2 regions of the Allobosea sp. P2_B12 genome follow, and region 1 is predicted to be linked to the other one. Evidence: predicted binding sites of a transcription regulator. Region 1 holds the regulator's gene; the other holds the start of a gene.
What was found. The regulator HrcA, encoded in region 1, represses chaperone genes, less so after heat shock. The targets are predictions, from matches to a motif close to GTTAGCACTCNCNNNNNGNGAGTGCTAAC.
Positions count from the first base shown of each region.

Region 2: the regulator HrcA is predicted to act here: its motif matches at 4,288-4,316, upstream of groES (co-chaperone GroES).

Region 1 is NZ_JBFUDG010000005.1:68,306-75,567, reverse strand. Features, by position in the region: gene lepA (translation elongation factor 4) at 1-1,231, opposite strand, end outside; gene AC1DYU_RS14075 (C40 family peptidase) at 1,286-2,071, opposite strand; gene AC1DYU_RS14070 (helix-turn-helix domain-containing protein) at 2,304-2,888, shown strand; gene AC1DYU_RS14065 (N-acetyltransferase family protein) at 2,892-3,422, shown strand; gene AC1DYU_RS14060 (DUF3297 family protein) at 3,432-3,683, opposite strand; gene AC1DYU_RS14055 (ankyrin repeat domain-containing protein) at 3,777-4,394, opposite strand; gene hrcA (heat-inducible transcriptional repressor HrcA) at 4,433-5,518, opposite strand; gene rph (ribonuclease PH) at 5,783-6,499, shown strand; gene rdgB (RdgB/HAM1 family non-canonical purine NTP pyrophosphatase) at 6,716-7,262, shown strand, end outside.
Region 2 is NZ_JBFUDG010000003.1:7,565-14,826, forward strand. Features, by position in the region: gene AC1DYU_RS08910 (lipopolysaccharide biosynthesis protein) at 1-149, opposite strand, end outside; gene AC1DYU_RS08915 (BLUF domain-containing protein) at 361-804, shown strand; gene AC1DYU_RS08920 (sulfite exporter TauE/SafE family protein) at 920-1,684, shown strand; gene AC1DYU_RS08925 (GNAT family N-acetyltransferase) at 1,750-2,250, shown strand; gene AC1DYU_RS08930 (DMT family transporter) at 2,247-3,089, shown strand; gene AC1DYU_RS08935 (PaaI family thioesterase) at 3,151-3,630, opposite strand; gene AC1DYU_RS08940 (MarR family winged helix-turn-helix transcriptional regulator) at 3,698-4,168, opposite strand; gene groES (co-chaperone GroES) at 4,376-4,663, shown strand; gene groL (chaperonin GroEL) at 4,709-6,346, shown strand; gene AC1DYU_RS08955 (PAS-domain containing protein) at 6,611-7,262, shown strand, end outside.

The DNA of each region.
Region 1 (7,262 bases):
CCTTGATCCAGGGCTCCTCGATCGTCTCGATCTTCATGACGTCGGGCATGTCGGCGGGGTTGTGCAGTTCCAGTACCGTGCCGTCGCGGAGGTTGAGATGGTACACCACCGACGGCGCGGTCGAGATCAGGTTGAGGTTGAACTCGCGCTCCAGCCGCTCCTGGATGATCTCCAGGTGCAAGAGCCCGAGGAAACCGCAGCGGAAGCCGAAGCCAAGCGCGGCCGAGGTCTCCATCTCGTAGGAGAAGCTGGCGTCGTTGAGGCGCAGGCGGGACATCGCCGAGCGCAACACCTCGAAATCGGCCGCATCGACCGGGAAGATGCCGCAGAACACGACCGGCTGCACCGGCTTGAAGCCCGGCAGGGCCTGCGGCGTCTGGCGCTTCTCGTCGGTGATGGTGTCGCCCACCGCGGTATCGGCGACCTCCTTGATTGAAGCCGTGAAGAAGCCGACCTCACCTGGCCCTAGTTCCTTCACCTCGGTCATCTTGGGCTTGAACACGCCGACGCGATCGACGCCATAGGCGGCGTTGGCGCGCATCATGCGGATGGTCATGTTCTTCTTGAGCACGCCGTCGATGACGCGCACGAGCACGACGACGCCGAGATAGGCATCATACCAGGAATCGACCAGCAGGCATTTCAGTGGTGCTTCGAGATCGCCCTTGGGCGCCGGCAGCTTGTGGACGATGGCTTCGAGCACCCCCTCGATATTGATGCCGGTCTTGGCCGAGATCGGTACGGCTTCCGAGGCATCGAGCCCGATGACATCCTCGATCTGCTGCTTGATGCGCTCGGGCTCGGCGGCGGGCAGGTCGATCTTGTTGAGGACGGTGACGATCTCGTGGCCGGCATCGAGCGCCTGGTAGACGTTCGCCAGCGTCTGCGCCTCGACGCCCTGCGAGGCGTCGACGACCAGCAGCGAGCCCTCGCAGGCCGCCAGAGAGCGCGAGACCTCATAGGCGAAGTCGACATGGCCGGGCGTGTCCATCAGGTTCAGGATGTAATCCTTGCCGTCCTGGGCGCGATAATCGAGCCGGACGGTCTGCGCCTTGATGGTGATGCCGCGCTCTTTCTCGATATCCATCGAGTCGAGCATCTGCTCGCTCATGTCGCGCGCCGCCACCGTGCCGGTGGTCTGGATCAGCCGGTCGGCCAGCGTCGACTTGCCGTGGTCGATATGCGCCACGATCGAGAAATTGCGGATGTTGTCGAAGGTCTTCGTGCTCATGGGCGCGCAATAGCAGCGTTGCCGCATCGCGCCAAGCGTTTGCGGTTTTTGCGGCTACTCCGCCGCGGCGAGTTGCTGCTGCGCCAGGTTCGGCTCCAGCGCCCAGGTCAGGGCGCGATAGTCGAAGCCGCTCTCCAGCGTCGGCTTGACCACGGCGAAATAGGGCGAGATGTCGAAATCGCGCGGCATGTAGAGCGAATGATGCCGGATATGGAGGATTTCCTCGAAATCCTCTTCGTCCATCGCCTGGGCATATTCGACCGTCGGCAGCACGGGATAGCGCGCCGCCTCGAAGGCCTGCGCGATCAGGGTCGAACAGATCGCCCGCGTCGGGTCGCCCGAGCCCAGCGCGATCATGCGCCGGCGCCAACTCGCGGGAGCCCAGGGAATCGGGATCAGCCAGCGCATCAGATCGAGGATGTTCTTGAGGTCGTACTGGGTGCCGAGCCGGTCCAGCACATAGTCGACGACGATGGCGCAGCCTTCGCGGTCGAGCGCCTGGGGGCGGCAGATGCGGGTGCCGAAGGCGCCGTATTTCGACAGGGGCGAGAGCACGCAGCCGACATCCATCTCGACCTCGGCCAGCACCAGCGGCTCGCCCTCCGCGCTGAACTGCCCGGTCTCGCCGACATAGAGGGCAGCATGCGACCAGGTCGACTGCGTCAGATACTTGATCGCGGCCGAGACCTTCATGCTGCCTTCGACCAGCAGGACGTCGCCGGGCTGCAGTGCCGATTGGAGCCGTGCCAGCGCCTTGGCATCGACCGGGCCGGGCTCAGGCTTGCCGCGGGTGATGAACCCGACGACGGACCGCCCCAGAAATTCGAGACCGCGATTCATGACCGCCTCCCCTCCGCCGCTTCCCTTGCGGCCCGCGCCTTCAGCGGCGTCGTTGGGGCTCATCAAAGCGCAAATTCCTGATCATTCCGGAAAACCCAGCCGTTGCGGCGCCAGGACTTGGAAATGTGGTGAAAACCGGGTTCACGCCGCACCAGTGAGACCGGGCGGCAAAGGTCAAGGCCAATCGGTTGATTTTCTTATATAGTGGAATATATCTCCATTCATGGAAATCGTGGACGACATCGAACTCGACCGGCGGCTCGGCGCGCGCATCAAGGCGCTGCGCCAGAGCCGCAGCCTGACGCTCGACATGCTGGCCGAACGCTCAGGCGTCAGCCGCGCGATGATCTCGCGGGTCGAACGCGGTGAATCGAGCCCGACGGCAGCGCTTCTGGACCGGATCTGCGCCGGGCTCGGGATCTTTCTCTCGGCGCTGTTTCGCGACGAGGACCATGGCGGCCCCCTGGCGCGGCACGCCGATCAGCCGGTCTGGACCGATCCGGCCAGCGGCTATCTCCGGCGCAACGTCTCGCCGGCGGGAACCGGCTCGGGGATCGAGATCGTCGATGTCGAGATGCCGCCCGGCGCGCGTGTTCTGCTGGACGCGGCCCGCAGCGCGCATCGGCTCGACCAGCAGGTCTGGGTGCTCGCCGGCGAGATGATCGTCACGCTTGATGGCGTCGAGCACCCGCTGGCGGCGGGGGACTGCCTGCAGATGCTGCTCGACGGGCCCATCGCCTACCACAACCCCGGCAGTTTGCCCGCGCGCTATGCCGTCGTGCTGACCGCACCCGGCCGAGCGCCATTCGAAGGATGAATGATGCCGGTGGATGAACCCCTGATCGAAACGCTCGGCCCGGACGCCGCCCGGGAGGCCATCCCGGCGCTGGTCGCGATACTCAACGACTGCGTCGCCCATGGCGCCTCGGTCGGCTTCATGGCGTGGAACACGCAGGAGGATTATCGCGGCTTCTGGAGCGGGGTAGCAGGCGAGGTCGGTGCCGGCCGGACGATCCTGCTGGTCGCGCGCCTGGCCGGCGAGATCGTCGGCACGGCGCAGCTTCAACTGATCGGCAAGCCCAATCAGCCGCACCGGGCCGAGATTGCCAAGGTGCTGGTGCATTCGCGGGCGCGCCGACGCGGTATCGGCGAGGCGCTGATGCAGGCGGCAGAGGCCGAGGCCCGGAAGGCGAAGCGCGATCTTCTGGTGCTCGACAGCGACGAGGGTGGTGCGGCGCGGCGGCTCTACAACCGGCTCGGCTGGACGGAAGCCGGCACGATTCCCCGGTTCGCGCTTCTGCCGGACGGCAGCTTCTGCGGCTCGACCTTCTTCTACAAGTCGCTCGCCTGAGACGGGCCGTCAGGCCTCGGGCTCGGCCTGGCGGAAATAGGGCTCGACCTCGCCCTTGAGCTTCACCGTCATCGGATTGCCGAAGCGGTCCTTGGCGTTGCCGGCGGTGAGGCGCACCCAGCCCTCGCTGACGCAGTATTCCTCGACATTGGTCTTCTCGACGCCCTTGAAGCGGATGCCGATATCCCGCGCCAGCAGTTCCTCGTCATAGAAGGGGCTGTTGGGGTTGGAGGAGAGGCGGTCGGGCAGGGTGTCGGTCATGGCGGAAGCCTCGGGGATCGCGTGTCGGATGGCGGCCAGGCCGCGTTGCGGCACAGGTAGCGCGATCCGGCGGCGATGCCAAATCGCGGGGTTTCAGCGACCGCCGGCCTGCTCGATCAGGCGCGCGATCGCATGCTGGCCACGCTGGCGGGCATGAGCCAGGGGCGTCACGCCATCCCTGTCCGCGAGGCCGGGATTGGCGCCAGCGTCGAGAACCAGCTTCGCGACCTCCTGATGGCGCGGGCCGCCATCGCCGAGGATCACGATCTCCAGCAGGCAGGTCCAGCCGAGATCATTGACGTGATCGACGTCGATGCCGCTGGTCAGGAGCAGCTTCACGGCCTCGACATGGGCGCGCTCGCAGGCCGGAATGAGGGCGTTGCCGCCATAGCGGTTGCGGATCGTCAGATCGGGCTTGCGCGGCAGCATCGCCGCGATGATCTCGGCCCGCCCCGATGCGCCGGCCAGAAGCCAGGGCGTATCGCGATTGGCGGCCTGCGTGTTTGGGCTCGCGCCGGCATCGAGCAGGGTGCGCGCAACCGCGACATGATTGCCCGCGACCGCGAGCAGCAGGGCGCTACGCCCTTGGGCATCCTGCGCTTCGAGTGGGACGCCAGCCGCGATGAGACGGGCGACCTCCTCGGCACGCCCCGCAGCGGCGGCATCGATCAGGGCGGACTCCGTTGCGCCGGCGGCCGTCGTCATCAGCATCACACCCAGAATCGCGCTGCACAGACGGCGCGCGCTGCTCACCGCCCGCCATCGAGCAAACGCCCGACCACCTTCGCGGTGTAGTCCACCATCGGCACGATGCGGGCATAGTTCAGCCGGGTCGGGCCGATGATGCCGACGACGCCGACGATGCGCTGCTCGGCGTCGCGGAAGGGTGCGGCGACCATCGAGGAACCCGACATCGAGAACAGCTTGTTCTCCGAGCCGATGAAGATGCGCACGCCGTCGCCGGCTTCGGCGCGGCTGAGAAGGTCGATCACGTCGGTCTGCGTCTCGAGATCGCCGAAGAGCAGACGGATGCGTTCGAGATCCTCCTGCGCCTTCAAATCCTCCAGCAGATTGGCCTGGCCACGCACGATCAGATGGCGGTCCGAACTCGGCCCCGAGGAGGTGGCGATGCCGCTCTCGACCAGGCGCGCGGTCAGCGAGTCGAGCTCCTGCTCCATCTGCGCGCGATACTGGGCGATCTCGCCGCGCAACTCGCCCAGCGTCTTGCCCATGATGCGGGCGTTGAGGAAGTTCCCGGCCTCCGTCAGGGCGGAGGCCGGCAGGCCTGCCGGCAGAGCAAGCAGACGGTTCTCGACCGTGCCGTCATCGGCGACCAGCACGACCAGCGCGCGCGCCGGGTCGAGCCTGACGAATTCGATGTGCTTGAGCCTGGCATTGGCCTTGGTGGTGACGACGACGCCGGCGCCGCGCGACAGTCCCGAGAGCAGCGCCGAGGCCTCCGTCAGCGTGCCGTCCAGCGTGCGGCCGCTGGCGGCGGCGGTCATCTGCGCCTCGATGCGCATGCGCTCGTCCGAGGTCAGGTTTCCGACCTCCATCATCGCATCGACGAAGAAGCGCAGACCCCTCTCTGTTGGAAGGCGCCCCGCCGAGGTGTGCGGCGCGTAGATCAGACCGGCGAGTTCGAGATCGGTCATGACGTTGCGCACCGTCGCCGGCGACAGCGCCATCGGCAGCAGGCGGGCGATATTGCGCGAGCCGACCGGCTCGCCGGTGGCAAGATAGCCGTCGACGATCTGACGGAAGATCTCGCGCGAACGCTGATCGGTCTCGATCAAGCCGCTCGGGGATTCGGGACGCGGCGTGTGAGCGCTCATTGTCAGTGAAAAACCGGATGCGACATCGGGTTATTGTCGGCGCGGCCTCGCGGAGGATCAAGGGGCAAGAGGGAAGAGCTCCGGCTTTTCCGTCATGCTCGCCCCTGTGGCGAGCATCCACGTCTTTGGCATAGCGCTCGACGGGCGAAGACGTGGATGGCCGGGACAAGCCCGACAATGACGTCACACGCATGAGCCCTTCGCCTTGCCCCGTCCCCTCCGACCGCCTACAAGCCGCCATCTCAAAACAATCAGGATACCGCCATGCGACCCTCCAAACGCGCCGCAGACGAGATGCGCAAGGTCACGCTCGAACGCGGCGTCGTGCGCTATGCCGAGGGCTCCTGCATGGTGACCTTCGGCGAGACCCGCGTGCTTTGCGCCGCGACCGTCGAGGAAAAGGGTCCGCCCTGGCTGCGCGGCACCGGCAAGGGCTGGGTCACCGCAGAATACGCGATGTTGCCGCGCGCCACGCATGAGCGCAATCGCCGCGAGGTCACCTCCGGCAAGCCCTCGGGCCGCACGCAGGAAATCCAGCGGCTGGTCGGGCGCTCGCTTCGCGCCGTGGTCGATCTGACCGCGATCGGCGAGCGCCAGATCGTGGTCGATTGCGACGTGCTGCAGGCAGATGGCGGCACCCGCACGGCCTCGATCACCGGCGCCTGGGTCGCGCTGCACGACGCGCTGAAATGGATGGAGGGCCGCTCCATGCTGAAGGGGCCGAACCCGCTGAAGGACCATGTCGCGGCGATCTCCTGCGGCATCGTCGCCGGCAATCCGGTGCTCGACCTCGACTATATCGAGGATTCCGGCGCGCAGACCGATGCGAATTTCGTCATCACGGGCTCGGGCGGCCTCGTCGAGGTGCAGGGCACGGCCGAAGGCGCGCCATTCTCGGAAGAAGAGCTGATGGCCCTGCTCAAGCTCGCCAAGGGCGGCGTGAGCAAGCTGGTCGCGCTCCAAAAGGCGACGGTGGCGTAAGCTCCGGAGGTTGAGATGGAGTGGCTGACGACGGCGCTGGGCGTGATCGTGGGACTCCTCTTCGTGGGTGGTGTCCTTGTTTTCGCATTTAGGACTGAAATAAACCCAGGCCGGAAGCGCTCTCGTTTTGCTCCCCCTTCGGGCGACGAAGATCGAGGGCCAAGCGTTGGAACGCCATCGGACGTCGGTGGTCCGTAGGAATACGAGGATGAGACATTGACATCCCACCGCCTCCTCACCGGCAAGGTCGTGATCGCGACCCATAACAAGGGCAAGCTCGTCGAGATGCGCGAGTTGATGGTGCCCTATGGCATCGAACTCGTCTCCGCCGGCGAACTCGGCCTGCCCGAGCCCGAGGAGGACGGCTTCATGTTCTCCGAGAATGCCGCGATCAAGGCGGTCGCAGCCTGCAAAGCCTCGGGCCTGCCGGCGCTGTCGGACGATTCGGGGCTCTGCGTCGATGCGCTCGACGGCGCGCCGGGCCTGTTCTCGGCCAACTGGGCCGGGCCGGGCAAGGATTTCAAGCCGGCGATGGCGCGCGTGCTGGCCGAGATGGCCAAGCGTGGCGCCACGGCGCCTGAACAGCGGCGGGCGCATTTCGTCTCGGCGCTGGTGATCGCCTGGCCGGACGGGCATCAGGAGCTGTTCGAGGGCCGCGTCCACGGGCAGATCGTCGATGCGCCGCGCGGCAGCGGCGGTTTCGGCTACAACCCGATTTTCCAGCCCGACGGCCACGACCAGACCTTCGCGGAGATGAGCACGA
Region 2 (7,262 bases), on a different contig from region 1:
CAGTCGAGCATCGCCGTGTTGACCAGCACGATGATGGCCGCGCCGATAGCGTAGCGCCCGAATTCCTCCGGGCCGAGAAAAAACGCGATCAGGAGACCGAGAACGAAGTTCAGCCCGGCATTGACGACGAAGGGCAGCAGGACCGTCATTCCGTCTCAATCATGTCCGTCGCGTTCATCGATGCCGGATCGATGTGTCGACGGGGAGCCATCCGACTCGGCCGCCGCGTCCGCACCATTCCCTGCCGTAACGGGCGCGCCCGTGTTTTCCAAGCGCAGCTTGATGAGGCGATCAATGGCGTGAACCGAACGGGCACGGAACGCGTTGGGCCCACGACGTCTCTCCTGCGAGGAACAGCCGATGCCTTCGACGCCGCTTTATCGCCTAGTGTATTCCTCGATCTATCGGGCGGGGCGGGTCGACAACGAACTCTCCGCGCTTCGCGCCATCCTCTCCCAGTCGCGCAAGAACAACCAGACGTCCGACGTCACAGGCTATCTGATGTTCGACGGCGACAGTTTCGTCCAGGTGCTGGAAGGCCCGCGCGAGAATGTCGAGGCGACGATGGCACGGATCGCGAAGGACGAACGCCATCGCGACGTGTCCGTCATCGCGATCCACCCGACTGAGAGCCGCGCATTCCACAACTGGACGATGGGCGGCTACCGACGCAGCGCCGAGCAGGACCCGATCTTCGCCGCGCATGGCTTTCCCGGCAAGATCGATCGATCGCAGCTCAGCTTCGATGCCGCCGTGTCGCTTGCACGAGCCCTGTGCGCCGATCAGGCGCAGCAGGCTTCGTAGTCTTCGCGGGCCGGCCCTACGTTGGGGCTTGGCGACTCAGGGCTAGCGGTGGGAACCTTGCGCCTGTTGGGCATAGATAGCCCTCCGGCGTTTTCCAAGGGGAAGCTCCCGCTCCATGCCCAGCGAGCCGCTGTTCTATCTCGTCGGCTGGGCGACGACGCTCGTCATCGCCATCGGCAAGAGCGCCTTTGGCGGCGGCCTCGCGATCCTCGGCATCCCGCTGCTGGCTATGGTCGTCGAGCCGCTCGATGCAGCGATCATGATCGCGATGCTGGTCTCGCTGATGGACATCATGGCGCTGAGCAGCTTCGGCCGCGAGAGCTGGTCGAAGCCCGACCTCGCCTGGCTGGTGCCGGGCCTCGCGGCCGGCATCGGCATCGGCTACCTCGTTTTCATCAGGATCGACCCGCGCATCGTCACCCTCGTGATCGGCGTGACGACGCTCGCCTTCACGCTGCAATGGTTCCTCAAAGGCCGGCTCGCGGCGCCAGGTGCGCGGCCCGTCTCGGGCAAGCTCGCCTTGTTGGCCGGCACGGTCTCGGGCTTCACCACCTTCGTCGCCCATGCCGGCGGGCCGCCGGTGGCGATGTACCTGCTCAGACGCGGGCTGCCGAAGAGCGTCCTGGTGGGGACCACGATCGCGCTGTTCACGCTGGGCAACTGGATGAAGCTGCCGCCCTATTTCATGCTCGGGTTGAAGAACCCCGGAGCGCTGTGGGGCGCGCTGGCGCTGGCGCCGGCCGTGCCGGTGGGTATCTGGCTCGGCCATGTCGTGCATCGGCGCCTCGACCAGAAGACGCTGTTCGTCTGGTGCTACGGGCTGCTCGCCGTCGCCGCGCTGAAGCTGACGGTCGATGCTGCACTTGCTCTGCTGCGCTGACGGCATAGGGGAGGATCGCGGCAGCCCCCTATCGCGATACCTGAATTGCCCCTAATCGATCCGCCATGACCAGCCTGCCGCCTCCCCTGCGCCCAGCCCGTGACGACGATTCAGAGCCGCTCGCGAGCTTGATTGCGGCGAGCTTCGCCGAATATCCGAACTGCCTGTTCGCATGGGACGAGTTTCCCGAACTGCGGCGGCCCGCCAGTTATTTCGCCGCCAAGGGCGGCAGGCTCTGGATCGCGGATGCGCCCGGCGGCGGCATCGCCGCCTCGCTTGGCGCCACGCCCGTGCCCGAGCAGAACGCCGTCGAGATCACCAAGGTCTATGCAGCCCCGGCCTTCCGCGGCACCGGGCTGGCGCAGGCCCTGTTCGACGAGGCACTGCGCTTTGCGCACGAAGGCGGCTTCGGCGAGATGATGCTCTGGTCGGATTCGCGCTTCGCCCGCGCCCACCGCTTCTACGAGAAGCTCGGCTTCCAGCGCTGGCCAGGCGAGCGCTACCTCGCCGACGTCTCCGCAACCTGGGAATATCCTTTCCGCCTGCGCCTGCCGACGCGGTCATGAGCGCAGGCCCTATGCTGCGTGCCCTGCTCGGCATCGCGCTCCTCACCGTCATGGATGCGGTGGTGAAGGCGCAGATGCAGACGCATCCGTTCATCCTGACGCTGTTCATGCGCTTTGCCATGGGCGGCCTCTGCGCGCTCGTCGTGCTCGCCTTCGTCCGGCCGCCCGCGCCGACGCGCGCGAGCCTGATCGGCAACACCGTTCGCGTGCCCATCGTGGTCCTGACCGCCGGCAGCTTCTTCTATTCGATGTCCGTGCTGCCCCTGGCCGAGACGCTGACGCTGTCCTTCCTGGCGCCGGTCTTCGTCGCCCTGCTCGGCGGTCTGCTTCTCAAGGAGAAGCTGGACAGCCGGATCCTGCAGGCGCTGGGCTTCGGCGTCGCCGGCATGCTGGTGATGGTCTGGCCGCGCCTGCAGGGCCATGTCACGGGCGCCGGCCTCGGCGTCGCCGCCGCGCTGTTCTCGGCCGTCGCCTATGCCTTCAACCTGATCCTGCTGCGGCGGATCGCGATGAAGGAGCATCCGGCTGTTATCGTCGCCTTCCAGAACTGCGGGCCGGCGCTCTGCCTCGCCATTCCCGCCGCGCTCGCCTTCGTGCCGATGACGGCGCACGACCTGCTGGTCTATCTCGCGGCGGGCGCGCTCGGTGTCGCCGGCCATCTGACGCTGACCTCGGCCTTCGCCCGGGCCGAGGCCTCGCGGCTCGCCCCGCTGGAATACACCGCGCTGATCTGGGCGAGCCTGCTCGGCTATTTCGCGTTCGGCGAGGTGCCGCTGATCACGACCTATGCCGGCGCGCTGCTGATCGTGGCGGGAGCGGTGGCGATCAGCCGGCGTTAGGGCGTTTTATTTTGTCGCGTTTTCTTCAAGCGAACCGGTATCCACTTCGCTCAAAAACGCTTCAGCCCGCCGCCTTCGCCGGAAAGATCATGCAGGTCTCGGTGCCGTGCGCGAGCAGCTTGCCGCGCTCATCGACCAGCCGTCCCTCGCTGGTCGCGACCGTGCCGCCGCGATGGATCAGCTTGCCCTCGCAGCGTACCGTGCCGCTGTCGGGCATGACCGGCCGGACATAGTTCACCTTCATCTCCAGCGTCGTGTAGCCCTCGCCGGCTTTCAGCGTCGCATGGGTCGCGCAGGCCATGGCGGAATCGAGGATCGTCGCGGTCCAGCCGCCATGGATCGTCCCGAGCGGGTTGAAGAAGCGCGCCGAGGGCCTGCCGACGAAGACCACCCTGCCCTCCTCGACCTCGACCAGATCGAAGTCCATCGCCTCGGCAAAGGGCGGGCCGGGATGGCGTCCCTCGACCATGCTGCGCAGGAAATCGAGGCCGCTGCCGGCCAGCAGGGTCTCCCGCGATACCACTCCAACGTCCCGCGCCATCACCTGCCCTCACCCCTAACGTGTAGATGCACGTTAGGGGTTGGATGCTGCCGTGGTCAAGCTGCCGTCAGACCGTGCCGCGGGCGACGCGACGCAGTGCTTTCAGCCGGTCGCGCGTCTCGGACCAGTTGTCCTTGCCGAGCCCACCCTCGATCCGCTCCTGCGCCTGTCGCCAATGCGGGATCGCGGTCTCGATCGCGGCCCGCCCCTTGTCCGTGACGGCATGGATCGAGGCGCGCCCCTTGCACTCGACCGGCTCGATTAGCCCGGACGCCACCAGCAGTTGCAGGTTGCGCGTCAGCGAGGTGCGCTCCAGCGCGAAACGCTCGGCGAGTTCGGTGACGGAGCGCCAGGCGCCGGTGCTCAGCGCCGAGAGCAGGACGAACTGGGTGATCTTGAGTCCGCTCGGGCGCATCGCCTCGTCATAGGCCCGCGTCACGGCCCGCGCCGTCATCCGCACATGAAGCGCGACGCATGCCCGGGCGATGTCTTCGAGAGCGGGGCCGGTCGAGGCGGGTTCGGGCGCATCTGTCGTCATTCCGCCATGCTAGCGTGTTCGAAGCCCGTTGCCAGCAGGCCCGGCGACCCGACGCATTCACCTTTCTCCGGGATGATTTCTTGACTCTCCGCTGGCACGCGCCTATCTCCGCGCCATCCGTTGGCACTCGCAGATTGAGACTGCTAACAGATGCCCATCGCGGGCTCTCAGCCCGCACCGAATTATATGTAAGAGGAAGACAGAACCATGAAGTTCCGTCCGCTGCATGACCGCGTTGTGGTCCGTCGCCTTGATGGCGAAGAGAAGACCAAGGGTGGCATCATCATCCCCGATACCGCCAAGGAAAAGCCCCAAGAGGGCGAAGTCGTGTCCGTGGGCCCCGGCGCCCGTGACGAGGCCGGCAAGCTTGTCGCGCTCGACGTCAAGAAGGGCGATCGCGTCCTCTTCGGCAAGTGGTCCGGCACCGAGGTCAAGATCGACGGCCAGGATCTCCTGATCATGAAGGAATCCGACATCATGGGCGTCATCGGCTGAACGCCTGAGACCGCTCTTCCCGTCAATTCATAAGGAGTTGCTCTCATGGCAGCCAAAGACGTCAAGTTCTCCACCGATGCGCGCGACCGGATGCTGCGCGGCGTCGAAATCCTCGCCAACGCCGTCAAGGTGACGCTCGGCCCCAAGGGCCGCAACGTCGTGATCGACAAGTCGTTCGGCGCTCCGCGCATCACCAAGGACGGCGTCACCGTCGCCAAGGAGATCGAGCTCGCCGACAAGTTCGAGAACATGGGCGCCCAGATGGTGCGCGAAGTGGCCTCGAAGCAGAACGACCATGCCGGCGACGGCACCACGACCGCGACTGTCCTCGCCGCAGCCATCATGCGCGAAGGCCTGAAGTCGGTTGCCGCCGGCATGAACCCGATGGACCTGAAGCGCGGCATCGATCTGGCCGTCGAGGCCATCGTCGCCGACCTCAAGAAGAACTCCAAGAAGGTCACGTCCAACGCGGAAGTCGCGCAGGTCGGCACCATCTCGGCCAATGGCGACGAGTCGGTCGGCAAGATGATCGCGACCGCCATGCAGAAGGTCGGCAACGAGGGTGTCATCACTGTCGAGGAAGCCAAGACCGCCGAGACCGAGCTCGACGTCGTCGAGGGCATGCAGTTCGACCGTGGCTATCTCTCGCCCTACTTCATCACCAACTCCGAGAAGATGGTCGCCGAGCTGGAAGACCCCTACATCCTGATCTTCGAGAAGAAGCTGTCCTCGCTCCAGGCGATGCTGCCGATCCTCGAGGCCGTGGTGCAGACCGGCAAGCCGCTGCTCATCATCGCCGAGGACGTCGAGGGCGAGGCCCTGGCCACGCTCGTCGTCAACAAGCTCCGTGGCGGCCTGAAGGTCGCGGCCGTCAAGGCTCCGGGCTTCGGTGATCGCCGCAAGGCCATGCTCGAGGATATCTCGATCCTGACCGCAGGCCAGATGATCTCGGAAGACCTCGGCATCAAGCTCGAGACCGTGACGCTCGCCATGCTCGGACGCGCCAAGAAGGTGCGCATCGAGAAGGAGAACACCACGATCATCGACGGCGCCGGCAAGAAGAAGGACATCGAGGCCCGCGTCTCGCAGATCAAGGCGCAGATCGAAGAGACCTCGTCGGACTACGATCGTGAGAAGCTCCAGGAGCGTCTGGCCAAGCTCGCCGGCGGCGTCGCGGTCATCCGCGTCGGCGGCGCGACCGAGGTCGAGGTCAAGGAGAAGAAGGATCGCGTCGACGACGCCCTGAACGCGACCCGCGCTGCGGTCGAAGAAGGCATCCTTCCGGGCGGCGGCGTTGCGCTGCTGCGCGCTCTGTCGACCGTCAAGGCGATCAAGACCGCCAATGACGACCAGAAGACCGGCGTCGAGATCGTCCGCAAGGCGATCATGGCCCCGGCCAAGCAGATCGTCGACAACGCCGGCGATGACGGCGCGGTCGTGGTCGGCAAGCTGCTGGAGTCCAAGGAATACGCCTTCGGCTACAACGCCCAGACCGGCGTGTACGGCGATCTGGTCAAGGCCGGCATTATCGACCCGACCAAGGTCGTGCGCACGGCCATCCAGGACGCGGCTTCGATCGCCGGCCTGCTCATCACCACCGAGGCGATGATTGCAGAGCTGCCGAAGAAGGACTCGCCGATGCCGATGGGCGGCGGCGGCGGCATGGGCGGTATGGACTTCTGATCCAAGCCACCTTCGCTTTCTGCGAAGACTATGGAGGCCCGGCGCAAGCCGGGCCTTTTTTCGTCAGGCTTCCCGGGTGGTCATTGCTACCGCTCCGCTGCCCTGCCGATGCGGCCAAATCGCCAGCATCCGGCACAGGTCATTCAGCGGCGGCAAGGACGGCGCCGCTAGCCTGGTCAACCGTCAAAGAATATTCGAATGCGAAATCAAACCTCAATCATCTCGGCCTAGGCTTGCTTTTACAGGCAATTTCAGGCGCGGATGATGTCGAATTTCAAACATAAATCGTCAGACCGCCCTCTCAGAGGTAGCGTACGGATCAATTTCTATGCTGCGTTCGCCGGGCTTCTTTTCCTGATCTTAACCCTGACTGCAGTTTCGGTTTACTCCGTTCAGCAACAATCCGCGTATCAGGATCAGCTCGACACTTCTTCTCAGGCGGCCATCAACATTGAAAAGGCCAATGGACTGATCTTTGCGGTCGTCATGGAATCGCGCGGCATCTACATGTCGAGCGATGCGGCGACCGTGCAGCGTTACAGTTCCGCGCTGCTGCGACGGAACCGTGAGCTGGCGGATGTCATGGACCAATGGCAGCGCATCGTTCGCGCCGACGATCTCGAGCTGTTCGAGGCTTTCAAGACCCGCGTCTCCGAATTCATTCGGTTTCGTGCGGAGTTGGTGCGTCGCGCCACGACCATCAGCCAGGAGGCTGGTCGGGAATGGGGCGACAACGAAGCCAATCGCTCGGTGCGCAGCGCACTCAACGAAGACCTCGCAGCCCTGGGAACGGTCTACTTCAAGCGCGCTAATGTCATCGCCCGGATGGGCGAGCGGATGCAGCTCACGAAGCTCCTGCTGGTCATCCTGGGCATTGGCGCCGTCGCCATCACCTGCGTGACCGCGTTCCTGCTCA